DNA from 3 places in the Bacillus sp. H1a genome. Region 3 is predicted to be linked to each of the others. Evidence: riboswitches for the same ligand, from Rfam matches in the RefSeq annotation. Region 3 holds a riboswitch; each other region holds the start of a gene.
The links. Region 3 has a riboswitch for S-adenosylmethionine ahead of U860_RS0111225 (M20 family metallopeptidase). Riboswitches for the same ligand answer to the same signal wherever they lie in the genome.
Positions count from the first base shown of each region.

Region 1 (4,659 bases), on a different contig from region 3:
ACAATAACGCCCCCATTTACATGTATCATTTGTCCCGTCACATAAGCCGAATCACTAGACGCTAAATATACATATGCAGGTGCTAATTCATACGGCTGACCAGGTCTTTGCATCGGGACATTGCTCCCGAACTGTGATACTTTTTTCTTATCAAAACTTGATGGAATAAGCGGCGTCCAAATTGGCCCTGGCGCAACACCATTTACACGAATTCCTTTTTGTACAAGGGACTGAGAGAGTGATCTTGTAAAGGCGACAATTGCTCCTTTCGTTGCAGAATAATCGATCAACGTTTCATTTCCTTCATACGCAACGATAGATGCCGTGTTTATAATTACATCCCCTTGCTTTAAATGAGAGAGTGCTGCTTTTGTAACATGAAAATAAGAAAAAATATTAATACGGAACGTTTTTTCTAGCTGTTCCGCTGTAATATACTCTAACCCTTGCTGCGGATATTGCTGTGCGACGTTATTCACTAGAACATTTAAACTCCCCAGCTGTGAAACAGTCTTTTCCACAATATCTTTACAATGTTGTTCACTACTCAAATCCCCCGGCAGTAATATGCAATCCACGCCTTCTTTTTCAACAAGTTGTTTCGTCTCGTTTGCATCTTCATCCTCATCTAAATAAGCAATCGCAACATTTGCTCCCTCTTTTGCAAAAGCAATGGACACAGCTCGCCCAATACCACTATCTCCCCCTGTAATTAATACATTCTTTCCTTTTAACTTTTCGCTTCCTTTATAATTTGGATCTTCAAATTGCGGAAGAGGATTCATTAACGATTCAATACCAGGCTGTTTGTTTTGATGTTGCGCTGGCATTGTTAAAAAGTTTTTTTGCTGTGGCATAACTTCCTTCAACTCCTTTTCCTTATAATGTGCACAATAATAAAAACTACTTACACATTAAAAAACTGTAATTCACACGCATCTTCACGATTAATATTCGAATTTAAGACATAAAATATGAATTGTTCTAAAGTTTTTATGTAAAACTATTGCAAAATAGATAAAAAACGAATATTATATATAACTGTTGTGGAAATTATTCGTAAAAAGAAAGGATGTTTATATGTTTAACCTTTCAAAACATAAAACTTCTATTAAAACTGAAATTATGGCAGGTATTATTACCTTTTTAACAATGGCATATATCATTGTCGTAAACCCTGTCATCCTTGGGGATGCAGGTGTTCCGTTTGAACAAGCATTTACAGCGACAATTATTGCAGCTGTTGTCGGAACATTATTTATGGCAATCTTTACAAACTTACCAATCGCAATTGCACCAGGTATGGGATTAAATGCTTACTTCTCTTATTCTGTTGTAAAAGCTCATGAAGGCATGACTTTCGCAATTGCATTCTCTGCTGTATTCGTAGCAGGTATGATTTTAATTTTGTTATCATTCACATCTTTCCGTACAAAATTAATGGAAGCAATTCCTGAAAACTTAAGACATGCAATTACTGCTGGTATCGGTCTTTTCATCGCCTTTATCGGTTTACGTTTAACAGGTATCGTTACAAAAAATGATGCAAACTTAGTTGGACTTGGAGATCTTCACTCTGCTCCAGTACTACTAGCATTAGCTGGACTTGGAATTACAATTGTCCTTATGTCTTTAAATGTAAATGGCGCGCTATTTATCGGAATGCTATTAACTGGTATTATCGCTTTCTTCACAGGACAATTAACATTCTCAAACGGTGTTACATCAATGCCTGGATTACCAGAAGGAATTATTGTTTCAAATCCAATTACTGCTGTATCTGATGTAATTAACTACGGATTATACGGCGTTGTTTTCTCATTCTTCCTTGTTACACTATTCGATACAACAGGTACATTACTTGGCGTTGCACAACAAGGTGGATTTATGAAAGACGGAAAGCTTCCAAAAGCAGGACGAGCTCTTCTATCTGACTCATTCTCAGCAACAATCGGTTCTATGTTCGGAACAACACCATCAACAGCTTATATTGAATCATCTGCTGGTGTTGCTGCCGGTGGTCGTACTGGTTTAACGACAGTTACAGTAGCTGTTCTATTTGCATTAGCAGCGTTCTTCGGACCATTAGTAAGTGCCATTTCTGGTGTATCAGCTATTACTGCACCATCACTAATTATCGTTGGTAGTCTTATGATGGGCTCTGTTCGCCACATTGATTGGGATGCATTTGATGAATCATTCCCAGCATTCTTAGTAATCTTAAGCATGCCACTTACATCAAGTATCTCAACAGGTATTGCACTTGGATTTATTTCATACCCACTTATGAAAGTGGCAAAAGGTAAATTCCGTTCGGTTCACCCACTTGTGTATTTATTCGGAATCTTGTTCGCTTATCAATTGATATTCTTACCACATTAAAATCCCTCGTTGTGAGGGTTTTTTTATTTATTAAAAAACATTTGACAATAGTACATAGTTATGGAATAATTCGAAATAGTTAAATATTCGATGTCTTATCAAGAGCAGGTGGAGGGATGAGCCCTACGAAGCCCGGCAACCGACCCATTTATGGGCACGGTGCTAATTCTTACAACACATTGTGTTGAAAGATAAGAGTAATATGATAAGACGTCTTTTCTATATGAAAAGGCGTTTTTTATTTTCACTCCCTCCCCTCTCTTCTTAGTTTAGGAGGGATTTTTTTATGAAGAAATTTTGTTCCATCGCACTTATTTTTCTCTTACTTACATTAACAGCTTGCACAAATGAACAAGATGCTGTCTCTTCACAAATGCAACAACCGGTGAAGAAAGTGACTACTACAGCAGAAAACCATTTACAAACAGAAATTCCAAGCCAAGTAAAAAAGCCATTAAAAATCGCATTAATTATGCAAATGTCCATCGGAACTTTTTCCTCTCAATATATTGAGGGTGTCAAAAAACAAGTTGAGCTATTCGGTGGCAGTGTGCAAGTCTACAATTCTGATAATGATTTAGCAAAAATGGCAGCAAATCTAGATACTGCTATTAATTCAAAAGTTGATGGTATTTTAATTGATCACGGTCGCTCTGAAGCACTAAAACCCGGAGTAGAAAAAGCATTACAAGCGAACATTCCTGTAGTAGCATTTGATAACGACCTACGCTTACCAGGCGTAACAATTATTGATCAAGATGACTATAGTCTCGCATGGAAATCATTAAAAACGTTAGCGGAAGATTTGAATGGACAAGGGAATATCGCCGTCGTATGGGTTGGCGGATTTGCTCCAATGGAACGTCGCAATGTTATCATCGATGCTTTTTATAAACGTTATCCAAATATAAAAGAAGTTGCACGCTTTGGTACTGCTAGTAATAACACACCACTTGATACACAAACACAAGTAGAAGCTTTACTAAAGAAATATCCGAAACAAGGGGATTTACAAGCTATTTTCGCTTCGTGGGATGAGTTTGCTAAAGGGGCCGTCAAAGCACTCGAACAAGCTGATCGTACAGATATAAAAGTATACGGCATTGACTTAAGTAATGAAGATTTACAACTCATGCAAAAAGAAAATTCACCTTGGACCGCTACGGCTGCAACTGATCCGGCTGAAGTCGGTAAAGTTCAAGTGCGCTTCTTATACAAAAAAATCGCTGGTGAACAAACGCCGGATATTTACTCACTGGAACCTTATTTAGTAAAGAAAGATAGTTTACCAAAAGAAAATATAACAATGGATCAATTATCAAAACATATAAACGGTTGGGGAGACTCGAAAGATGCATATTCCCCTTGGATGAAAAAATTAGAGAAGGAGAAAAAATGATGACATTCTCTCTTCAAAACATTACACATTCTTATCACATCGCTACCCCTGTACTAGAAGATGTTTCTATTAACATACAAAAAGGAAAAGTTCACGCTTTACTAGGAATGAACGGCGCGGGAAAAAGTACTTTACTAAAAATTGCAACTGGTGAAATTCAGCCAGTTGCTGGGGACATAAAAATTGATAATCAGCCTATTTCCTTTACTTCGCCACGAGATGCGAAAAAGCATGGTATTTCTTTCGTAACACAAGAAGTGGATCACGGACTTATTCCTGGATTATCTGTATTAGAAAATGTACTAATCGATCATTTAACAATGCAAAATAAAGTACTATTTTCAAAATCAAAATTAGTAGCACTTGCGAAACAATATTTGCAAGCTGTCCAGGTAGATTTAAATGTTTCGGAAGATGTTTCAAACTGCTCATTACATGAAAAACAATTACTTCTCATCGCAAGAGCCCTATCTAACAATACAAATTATCTTTTATTAGATGAGCCAACTTCTTCTCTTGGGCCAAAAGAAGTGGAAACCTTTGGGAATCTCTTTAAAGATTTAACATCAAAAGGTATTGGTATCATCTTGATTTCTCATCGTTTATCCGAGATTCGAAAATTTGCGGATGAGGTAACTGTATTACATAACGGTAAGGTTACACTATCTGAAGCTATTACAAAGATTACAGATCAACAAATTGTTGAAGCAATGACTGGAAAACAACTCTTACTTCCTATTAATACAGCACCAAAATTCGGGAGTGAAGAAATATTAAAAGTACAAGAGCTTCAATTACACAAAGACCATTCTCCCCTTTCTCTTACAGTACGAAAAGGAGAAACTGTTGTGATATACGGATTAATTGGAAGCGGAAAA
Region 1 is NZ_AYMH01000047.1:25,097-29,755, reverse strand. Features, by position in the region: gene U860_RS0122180 (SDR family oxidoreductase) at 1-857, opposite strand, end outside; gene U860_RS0122175 (NCS2 family permease) at 1,081-2,382, shown strand; SAM riboswitch class I at 2,475-2,580, shown strand; gene U860_RS0122170 (sugar ABC transporter substrate-binding protein) at 2,669-3,781, shown strand; gene U860_RS0122165 (sugar ABC transporter ATP-binding protein) at 3,778-4,659, shown strand, end outside.
Region 1: linked by a shared signal. The riboswitch ahead of U860_RS0122170 (sugar ABC transporter substrate-binding protein) and the one ahead of U860_RS0111225 (M20 family metallopeptidase) in region 3 are both predicted to bind S-adenosylmethionine.

Region 2 (4,659 bases), on a different contig from region 3:
GGCTACTAAAAAGATAATGAACGGAATCGGACGAATTGTATTAATAATGATATTAAGAATAGAAAAGACCCACTTATTTTCTAAAAAATTCCCTTTCCGCGTCACATATAATAGTAAACCTAGAGGTATACCTAGAATTGTAGCAAATATAAGGGTAACAATTACCATTAGGAGGGTATCCCCCGTCGCATCTAAAATGCGAGGCCAAAATATACTCCAATCAACTCGCATGAGCTTCTACCTCCTTCAGCTGCACTTGCAGTCTTAGATGTTGTAGTGCTTTTTGAATCTCTCTTTGTTCACCTTGTAGTTCTACAAGAAGATTTCCAAATAAAACATTTTGGAGTTCAATAATATTTCCGTAAAGAACATTTACATCGACATTATAGTTTTTCGCAATATATGATAGTACAGGCTGCCCTGTCTCTTCCCCAGTAAAAGTCAGGCGATAAATCTGACCTCCATTTTGAATTTTCGCTAGAACACTTTCTGGTAAGTGATCATTAATAACAGAGCGTACAAAATTCTGAGTCGTTTTTGTTTTTGGTTGTGTGAAAACGTCAAACAGTTTTCCTTCTTCAATTACTTTTCCTTTTTCCATAACGGCTACGCGGTGACAAATTTCTTTCACAACGTGCATTTCATGTGTAATAAGTAGAATCGTTAAATTGTATTCTCGATTTACTTTCTTTAATAAATTTAAAATTTCTGTCGTTGTTTCCGGATCTAAAGCTGATGTTGCCTCATCACATATGAGAATATCCGGTGATGTGGCAAGCGCCCTTGCAATCCCAACGCGTTGCTTTTGACCGCCTGATAGCTGTTCTGGATAATAGTTTGCTTTATCTTCTAAACCAACTAATTTTAGTAGTTCATTCACTCTTTCTTTTATCTCATTCTTTGGCAATTTTGCTAACTTTAATGGATAAGCAATGTTCCCAAATACTGTTCTTGAATTAAATAGATTAAAGCTTTGAAAAATCATTCCAATCCTTTGTCTTAGTTTCCGTAACTCTTTCGTCGATAATGATGTAATATCTTTATCATCTATTGAAATCGTTCCTGCAGTTGGTCTTTCTAACATATTTACTAGACGTAACAACGTACTCTTTCCAGCACCACTAAATCCGATAATGCCAAAAATTTCACCCTTTTCAACTGACAATGTTACATCCTCCACGGCATGAACTGATTGTCCGCCTGATTCATATACTTTACTTACATTGTTAAAAGAAATCATTTTCTTCCCTCCTATATGCTGTAAAAACTTGAAGTAGAGCTTTCGAGGTAAAATAAAAAGTGCTCTCCTTCTTATCAGTAATAAAAGATAAGAAGGAGAGCACTAATATGTACTCGTTCACATCTTCTCATCTTTCAAGCCTGTTTTAGGCTTGCTGGAATTAGCACGGTATTAAAAAACCCGTTGCTGAGGTATCGTAGGGCCAGTCCCTCCACCTCTCTGGATAAGAGTGTATCGATTTAATTGTCATTTAATTAATTCTCATTATAGAACTCAGAATAATGAGAGTCAATACATTTTTTAGAAAAATATTAATTATTTCTCTATTTAAATTTTCAAATCAGAAATCATAATACGATAGCGATTTTTATAGTTATGTAAAATTCTTATCACTCATACTTTTAGAAAGGGAAATCCTCTCTATTCATTGAATAAAATAATTTGAATATGAAATCGGAGGAAGATAAATATATGAAAACAGCTCTTTTGCTCGTCGATATTCAAAATGATTATTTTCCAAGTGGAAAGATGGAATTACGTAATCCAGTAGAAGCAAGTGAATATGCTATTCAACTACTACAACATTTTAGAATAAGAAACGAACCTATTTTTCATATCCAACATGTAGCTATAAAAGATGATGCTACTTTTTTCCTACCAAATACAGAAGGTGTCCATATTCATGAAAATGTCCGTCCACTTAGAGAAGAAACCGTTATACTCAAACATTATCCAAATAGCTTCCGAGAAACTGATCTTTTAGAGCAATTACAACGTTTAGATATTGAGCACATCGTAATATGTGGGATGATGACTCATATGTGTATTGATGCTACAGTAAGGGCGGCTTTTGATTTTGGCTTTCATTGTACCGTTATACATGATGCTTGCGCTACAAAGGATCTTTCATTTAAGAACGCTACTATACCGGCTGTTTATATTCACAATACAATTTTGGCGAGTTTAAATGGAGTGTATGCAAATGTAATGAGTACAGAAGAATTTTTAGCTAACTAAAATTCAAAAAATCATGTCTTCCTCATCAATTAAAGAGAAAGACATGATTTTTATTTTTATTCTCAAACTATTGTAACTTAAAATCTCCCGAACTTGTTTTTACTTGCACTTTATGTTCTCCTGAACCTTTTACTCCAATTAATTTATGCTTTGTTTTCTCTTCATACAATAGACCAGGTACATTCAAATAAGGTTTACCAGAACCTCCCTCAAAATTAATCTTCAAAGATTCAGGAAGTGTATCAAATTTCATCTGAACATCACCGCTTGAGGTGTTACATTCTACCTCACCTTGCAAACTTTTATCATTATATTCAATATTACCTGATGACGTCGTAAACGCCACTTCTTTAGAGCGTAGACCATCTGCTTTAATTTCACCGCTACTCGTAGTTAAATTTGCTGCTACAACTTCACTTTTATTAGTCTCAATTGCTCCACTAGATGTTTTAGCTGTTAATTTCTCATTTATTGTAGACTGTAATAACGATATATCCCCCGATGATGTTTTTATTTCTGCTGTCTTTATTTCCATATCCTTTGCTAGAACGTCCCCTGATGATGTTTTTATTTTCATATTTTCATACAATTTACTTGGCACTTTAATTTGTAATTTTACATCTGCAGTAGTGCCAACGTTCCAACCAACTGAATTCCCATCTTTAGTAAACTCCACATTTAAGTGATTATTTTCTTCCTTTACCATAAATTTATATTTATCTACTAATCCTTTGCTCATATTCCCATCTAGTAACACTTCAATTTCTTTTGAATCGACTGTCACAACTTCAACATCAGCAGCAGACGTTTTCATTTCAATTTCATCGATTTTCCCACCGGCTACCATTTCTTTTTTATGAATTTCAACTTTATTGAAACCTCCTCCAAAAACAGTCATCACCCCAACTCCAATTCCCCCAATAACAAGCAATGATAATGCAACTAAAATTAACATCTTCATACGATAACACTTCCTTTTTATCATTTTCATATCGTCTTACAGTTGTTAAAAATTGAATTTCTACAATTACTATCCATATAACTATTATTATTTAGTACTATATATTAATCAGTACTGATTCGTATTTTTCCGAATACTCCGAATAAAATACTAACATTTACCATAATTTGTTACAAGGTGTATGTGCTAAAAAATAAAAAACACCCCTTTCAGTGAGCAAAACCGAAAGGAGTGTTCTCTTGTCTAACCATAGATTTTCTTTCAAATTGTATTATACAGGAAATCCTAAAAATAAATACTAAAAAATATGACTAATAAGTCAATTTTTCTCTTTGTTTTGTTTCTATTTACATGTTTATCCTGCTATTAATAGGGTTTAGCTAGTTCTAAAGAATAAATGGTAATATATAGTGAGTATTTCCTACTTCAAATTAACTAGTTACCTCTATTATAGAGAATTTCTCAAAAAAGAGATCTTCACGGGATGTGAAGATCTCTTCTACTATTTCTTATAAAGTTTCAGAAGTAGTTTTTGCTTGCATGTGAAGTGCTAAGTAATCAGGGCCACCAGCTTTAGAGTCTGTACCAGACATGTTAAAGCCACCGAATGGTTGGTAACCTACGATTGCACCAGTACATCCACGGTTGAAGTATAAGTTACCAACGTGGAAGTCTTCACGTGCTTTTTCAATATGGTCACGGTTGTTAGAAACAACTGCTCCTGTTAAACCGTATTCTGTATTGTTTGCAATTGCGAGTGCATGATCAAAGTCTTTTGCTTTACAGAATGCTACTACTGGTCCGAAGATTTCTTCTTTCATTAAGCGAGCATCTTCTGCAACGTCAGCAACGATTGTTGGTTGGATGAACCAGCCTTTAGAATCGTCTCCTTCGCCACCTGCTAGGATTCTACCTTCTTCTTTACCAATTGCAACATAGCTCATTACTTTATCGAATGCAGCTTGGTCATTAACAGGACCCATGTTTGTACCTAATACAGCTGGGTTAGCAACTGTTAATTCTTTTGTTAATTCAACAGCACGATTTAATACGTGATCGTATACATCTTCATGGATTACTGCACGAGAACATGCAGAACATTTTTGTCCTGAGAATCCGAATGCTGATGCAACGATAGATTTAGCTGCTAATTCAAGATCTGCTTCTTTATCAACAACGATTGTATCTTTACCGCCCATTTCAGCGATAACTCGTTTTAACCAAATTTGTCCTGGGTTTACTTTCGCTGCACGCTCATAAATACGGATACCTACATCACGAGATCCAGTGAAGCTAACGAAACGTGTACGAGGGTGATCTACTAAGTAGTCACCAACTTCAGAACCATTACCTGGAACGAAGTTTACTACGCCAGCTGGTAAACCAGCTTCTTCTAATACTTCCATAAATTTCGCTGCTACTACAGGAGTTGTACTAGCTG
Region 2 is NZ_AYMH01000046.1:23,795-28,453, reverse strand. Features, by position in the region: gene U860_RS0121910 (methionine ABC transporter permease) at 1-231, opposite strand, end outside; gene U860_RS0121905 (methionine ABC transporter ATP-binding protein) at 221-1,240, opposite strand; SAM riboswitch class I at 1,365-1,470, opposite strand; gene U860_RS0121900 (cysteine hydrolase family protein) at 1,712-2,257, shown strand; gene U860_RS0121895 (DUF4097 family beta strand repeat-containing protein) at 2,325-3,218, opposite strand; gene pruA (L-glutamate gamma-semialdehyde dehydrogenase) at 3,728-4,659, opposite strand, start outside.
Region 2: linked by a shared signal. The riboswitch ahead of U860_RS0121905 (methionine ABC transporter ATP-binding protein) and the one ahead of U860_RS0111225 (M20 family metallopeptidase) in region 3 are both predicted to bind S-adenosylmethionine.

Region 3 (4,659 bases):
AAATAGAAAGTGAACTTCGAAAACAAAAAGCGAAAATTAAAGAAGTAGAAAAAGAATATATTGAAAATGCGAAAGTAATCGGTGCGACTTTATCGAAATGTGCAATTGATGCGCTTATTTATGAGCGCACATTTGATTTAGTTGTCGTAGATGAAGTGAGTATGGCATATGTTCCGCAAATCGCATTAGCTGCTTCTCTTGGAAAACGTATTGTCGTTTGTGGCGACTTTTTACAATTGCCTCCTATTGCGATGGCAAACCATGAACTCGTTCGAAAATGGCTCGGTGAAGATATGTTTTATCACGCTGGGATTGTTGAGTCTGTAAATAAATCAGAAGCACATCCCAACCTTTTTATGTTGCAGGAACAAAGACGTATGCATGCGGATATATCTAAGTTTACAAACTCATTTATTTATAAAAATAGAGTGTACGACCATCCATCTGTTTCAGAGCGCAAGGAACTCGCGAAACTACAACCGTTCGCAAATGAAGCCAGTGTTTTATTTGATACGAGCTTAATGGGAGCCTTTTCTTTAAAAGACGCTGCTTCTGGTTCTCGTTTTAATATTATGTCTGGCTTAGTAGCGATGCAAATGATTTTAATTGGACTGTTAGACGGTGTTCAATCTATCGGTGTTGTTACGCCGTACCGAGCACAGTCCCGCTTTTTATCAACGTGTATTAGAGAACTGTTGCAGAGAACGAAATATCAACATGTACCAGTTTTAGCCGCAACAGTTCATAAGTTTCAAGGTTCCGAAAGAGATATGATGATATTTGATACGGTGGATAGTTATCCGCAAGAACGCCCTGGCGTGTTATTCTTTGATCATAAAAACCATCGTCTCGTCAATGTAGCAGTAACGAGGGCGAGAGGGAAGTTCATTCAATTATCAGATTGTCACTACATGCGTAAAAATCTTTCGAGAAAACAAGCGTTATCACAATTAACAGCCCATATAGAACGGCACGGTGATGTGTATGATCGTACGACATCGAGACAAGTGTGGGAGCGGAAAATTTCGAAACGTTTACGCTGGTTTATGGAAATGAATCTTGAGGAACCGAAAGGGCTCTTAAAAGATATTTTAGCGGCGAAACGTAAAATTATCATTTCACTTCCAAGCACAAGGCAAGTTGATAAACGAGTATGGCAAGCGTTAATGCGTACGAATGCACAAATAACAGTTTACAGTGATGGACCAGTTCCGTTAAAAAATGTAAAGTTACAAAGGCAAAACAAAGCGTTTCCGTTTATATTAATCGATGATGAAATCTTTTGGGCGGGAGCACCGTTAACATCTCAAATGATGTTTGAAGGTAGTACGGAATTTCCGTACATATGTGCAAGACTACAAGCACCTGAAACAATTGGTGTATTAAAAGGATTTTTAGATATTCGGTAAATTCGGATAGGAATTCCTTGACTTTTAATCGGAATAAACTTAGAATGAAAATAATTTAATACAATTTTATGAAAATTCTTATCACGAGAGGTTGAGGGACTGGCCCTATGACACCTCGGCAGCGGATTCTTTATGAATACTGTGCCAATTCCAGCAAGGTAACTTGAAAGATAAGAAAGAAGCTCATTTTGACTGTATATGCCAAAGCCTCTTTCTATCTTTTAGAAAGAGGTTTTTTTACGTGAAAATAAAAGGAGGAAGAAAAATGGGAGCGACAGGAATAACGTCACAAAGAAAAACAATTGAAGAGAGTATAGAAAGAAATAAGGAAAAGTACATAGAAACAAGTCATAAGATTCATGCGAATCCTGAAATCGGTAACCAAGAGTTTTATGCATCAAGAACGTTAAGTTTGTTGTTAGGAAGCGCAGGATTTCAATTACAGCATAATATAGCTGGGCATGAAACAGGTTTTATTGCGCGAAAAAGTTCAGGGAAACAAGGACCAGTAATCGCCTTTTTAGCCGAATATGATGCTTTACCAGGACTAGGTCATGCGTGTGGTCACAATTTAATCGGAACAATTAGCGTTGCGGCAGCAATCGCATTATCGGAAACACTTGAAGAAATCGGCGGAGAAGTTGTAGTGTTCGGAACACCAGCTGAAGAAGGGGGACCAAATGGCAGTGCGAAAGCAAGTTATGTAAAGGCAGGTTTATTTAAAAACATTGATGCGGCGCTTATGATTCACCCAAGCGGAAAAACAGCTTCAACGAGTCCATCACTAGCAGTTGATCCACTTGATTTTCATTTTTACGGGAAAACAGCTCATGCAGCTGCGTCACCTGAAGAAGGGATTAACGCATTAGATGCGATTATCCAGCTGTATAACAGTATTAATGCACTTCGCCAACAACTTCCGTCAGATGTGAAGATCCATGGTGTCATTACAGAAGGCGGAAAAGCACCTAATATTATTCCGGACTACGCATCAGCAAGGTTCTTCATCCGTGCAGCAACGCGAAAAAGATGTGCGGAAGTAACGGAGAAAGTAAGAAACATCGCGCAAGGAGCAGCATTAGCAACAGGTACGAAAGTGAAAATTCATCAATTCCAAAATGAAATCGATGAACTACTCGTAACAAAAACATTTAATGACGTCGTAGCCGAAGAACTAGAATTACTAGGTGAAGATGTGAACCGTAAAGAAAGAGTAGGCATCGGCTCAACCGACGCAGGAAACGTAAGCCAAGTCGTACCGACAATTCATCCATACATTAAAATTGGTCCAGACGATTTAATTGCGCATACGAATGAATTTAGAGAAGCAGCCCGTTCAGAACTAGGCGATAAAGCGTTAATTACATCCGCAAAAGCACTAGCAAATACAGCGTATCGATTAATTACGGAAGAAGGGTTGTTAGAGAAGGTGAAAGAGGAGTTTAGAGAGGCGCAGAGGAATCAGGGGTAGGTGAGAAGGAGTAGCCGGGATTTTTTAGTAGGGAATTGAATGAAAAAAGAACCAGCCTATGGCTGGTTTTATTATATTATAAAAGAATTTTTCCACATACATTTGATATTTCTACCTTAGTACCATCTTATTAGAACGACAATTTCTCCTCAAACTCACTCTTTAAAACAATTAAAGGAGACGATAATCCAAATTGCATTAAAGAGTCTAAAAATGCAGCGAGGGAATCCATCGAATCGCTCATGACCTTCATCATATAATTGAATTCCCCGCTAATTCGATACAAATCTGTTACTTCAGAAGCGGCATTACAAAATCGGATAAAATCAGAGCATTGACTCGTTTTAAACATAATGAAAGCTTGAATGTTTTTATTAATTTTGGAAGGCTCAAATTTTGTTCGGTAAGCCGCTATAACTCCTTGATCTTCAAGTTTGTTAATTCGTTCTTTTACAGCAGGCTGCGTCATGGATATAATCCGTCCTATTTCTGAAACGGAAATTCTCGCATTTTCATACAATAAGTTCATAATTTTATGATCGATTTCATCCAATTTTACTGCGTTTTGCATTGTGTAGCCTCCTCGTTTTGTTTTCTAAAGTAAATTACAACTTATAACTATAATATCATAAGTTAACTAACTGAATTACCTATAAAAATACATTTAAAATTATTGGAATTTAAATGAAAATATAAGTATAGAATTTTATCAATCGAAAGTTTGGGAAGGATGGAAAAAATGAAGAACCTTGATGGGAAAGTAGCGTTAGTAACAGGGGCGAGTCGCGGCATTGGCCGTGCCATTGCAATGAGATTGGCGAAAGACGGTGCATTAGTTGCGATTCACTATGGACGAAATAAAACAGCTGCAGACGAAACGATTAGAGAGATTGAATCTAATGGAGGAAAAGCTTTCTTAATTGAAGCTGAACTTAATTCAATTGATGGTGTCAAAAGGCTAGTAGAACAATTAAAGAATGAATTACAAACAAGAGTTGGTATATCAGAGATTGATATTTTAGTTAACAATGCAGGTATAGGTACGCAAGGGACAATTGAAGATACGACAGAAGAAGTTTTTGATGAAATTATGGCCGTAAATATGAAGGCACCGTTCTTCTTAATTCAGCAAACATTACCATTACTACGAGCAGAAGGGCGCATTATTAACATTTCATCAGCCGAAGTACGACTTGGTTTTACAGGATCAATTGCATACGGTTTAAGTAAAGGTGCACTAAATACGATGACACTTCCTCTAGCTAAACATCTTGGAGAAAGAGGTATAACTGTTAATACAATTATGCCCGGATATACGAAGACAGATATTAATGCGAAATTGCTAGATAATCCAGAAATACGAAGTTTTGCTACGAATTCATCTGTTTTTGGACGAATAGGGCAAGTTGAAGATATTGCAGATGCAGTAGCATTCCTTGCTTCTTCTGATAGTCGTTGGGTAACGGGACAGATTTTAGATGTTTCTGGAGGGTTTTGTCTATAGAAAAGGGGGTGCGCTTCATAACCATCAGCTTTAGATTTCGCATTTTATTAGTTTGATAGTTATGGAGCACTACCGTTTGGAAATAGATCAAATTACGATATGAACCATAATTTTTCCATTTCGGGAAGGCTACGGTTCTTTTTATTTGCAGAAAATTTATGATAGGAGAAAAGGTTTGTATATTAAACAAAAAAAATTGATTAATCAGTTGCATAAAGAACTCACCAGCGTATATACTATAAACATCAAAAAAAATTGATGAAGGGAAGTGAATT
Region 3 is NZ_AYMH01000022.1:7,309-11,967, reverse strand. Features, by position in the region: gene U860_RS0111230 (AAA domain-containing protein) at 1-1,409, shown strand, start outside; SAM riboswitch class I at 1,485-1,586, shown strand; gene U860_RS0111225 (M20 family metallopeptidase) at 1,675-2,880, shown strand; gene U860_RS0111220 (Lrp/AsnC family transcriptional regulator) at 3,011-3,451, opposite strand; gene U860_RS0111215 (SDR family oxidoreductase) at 3,620-4,384, shown strand.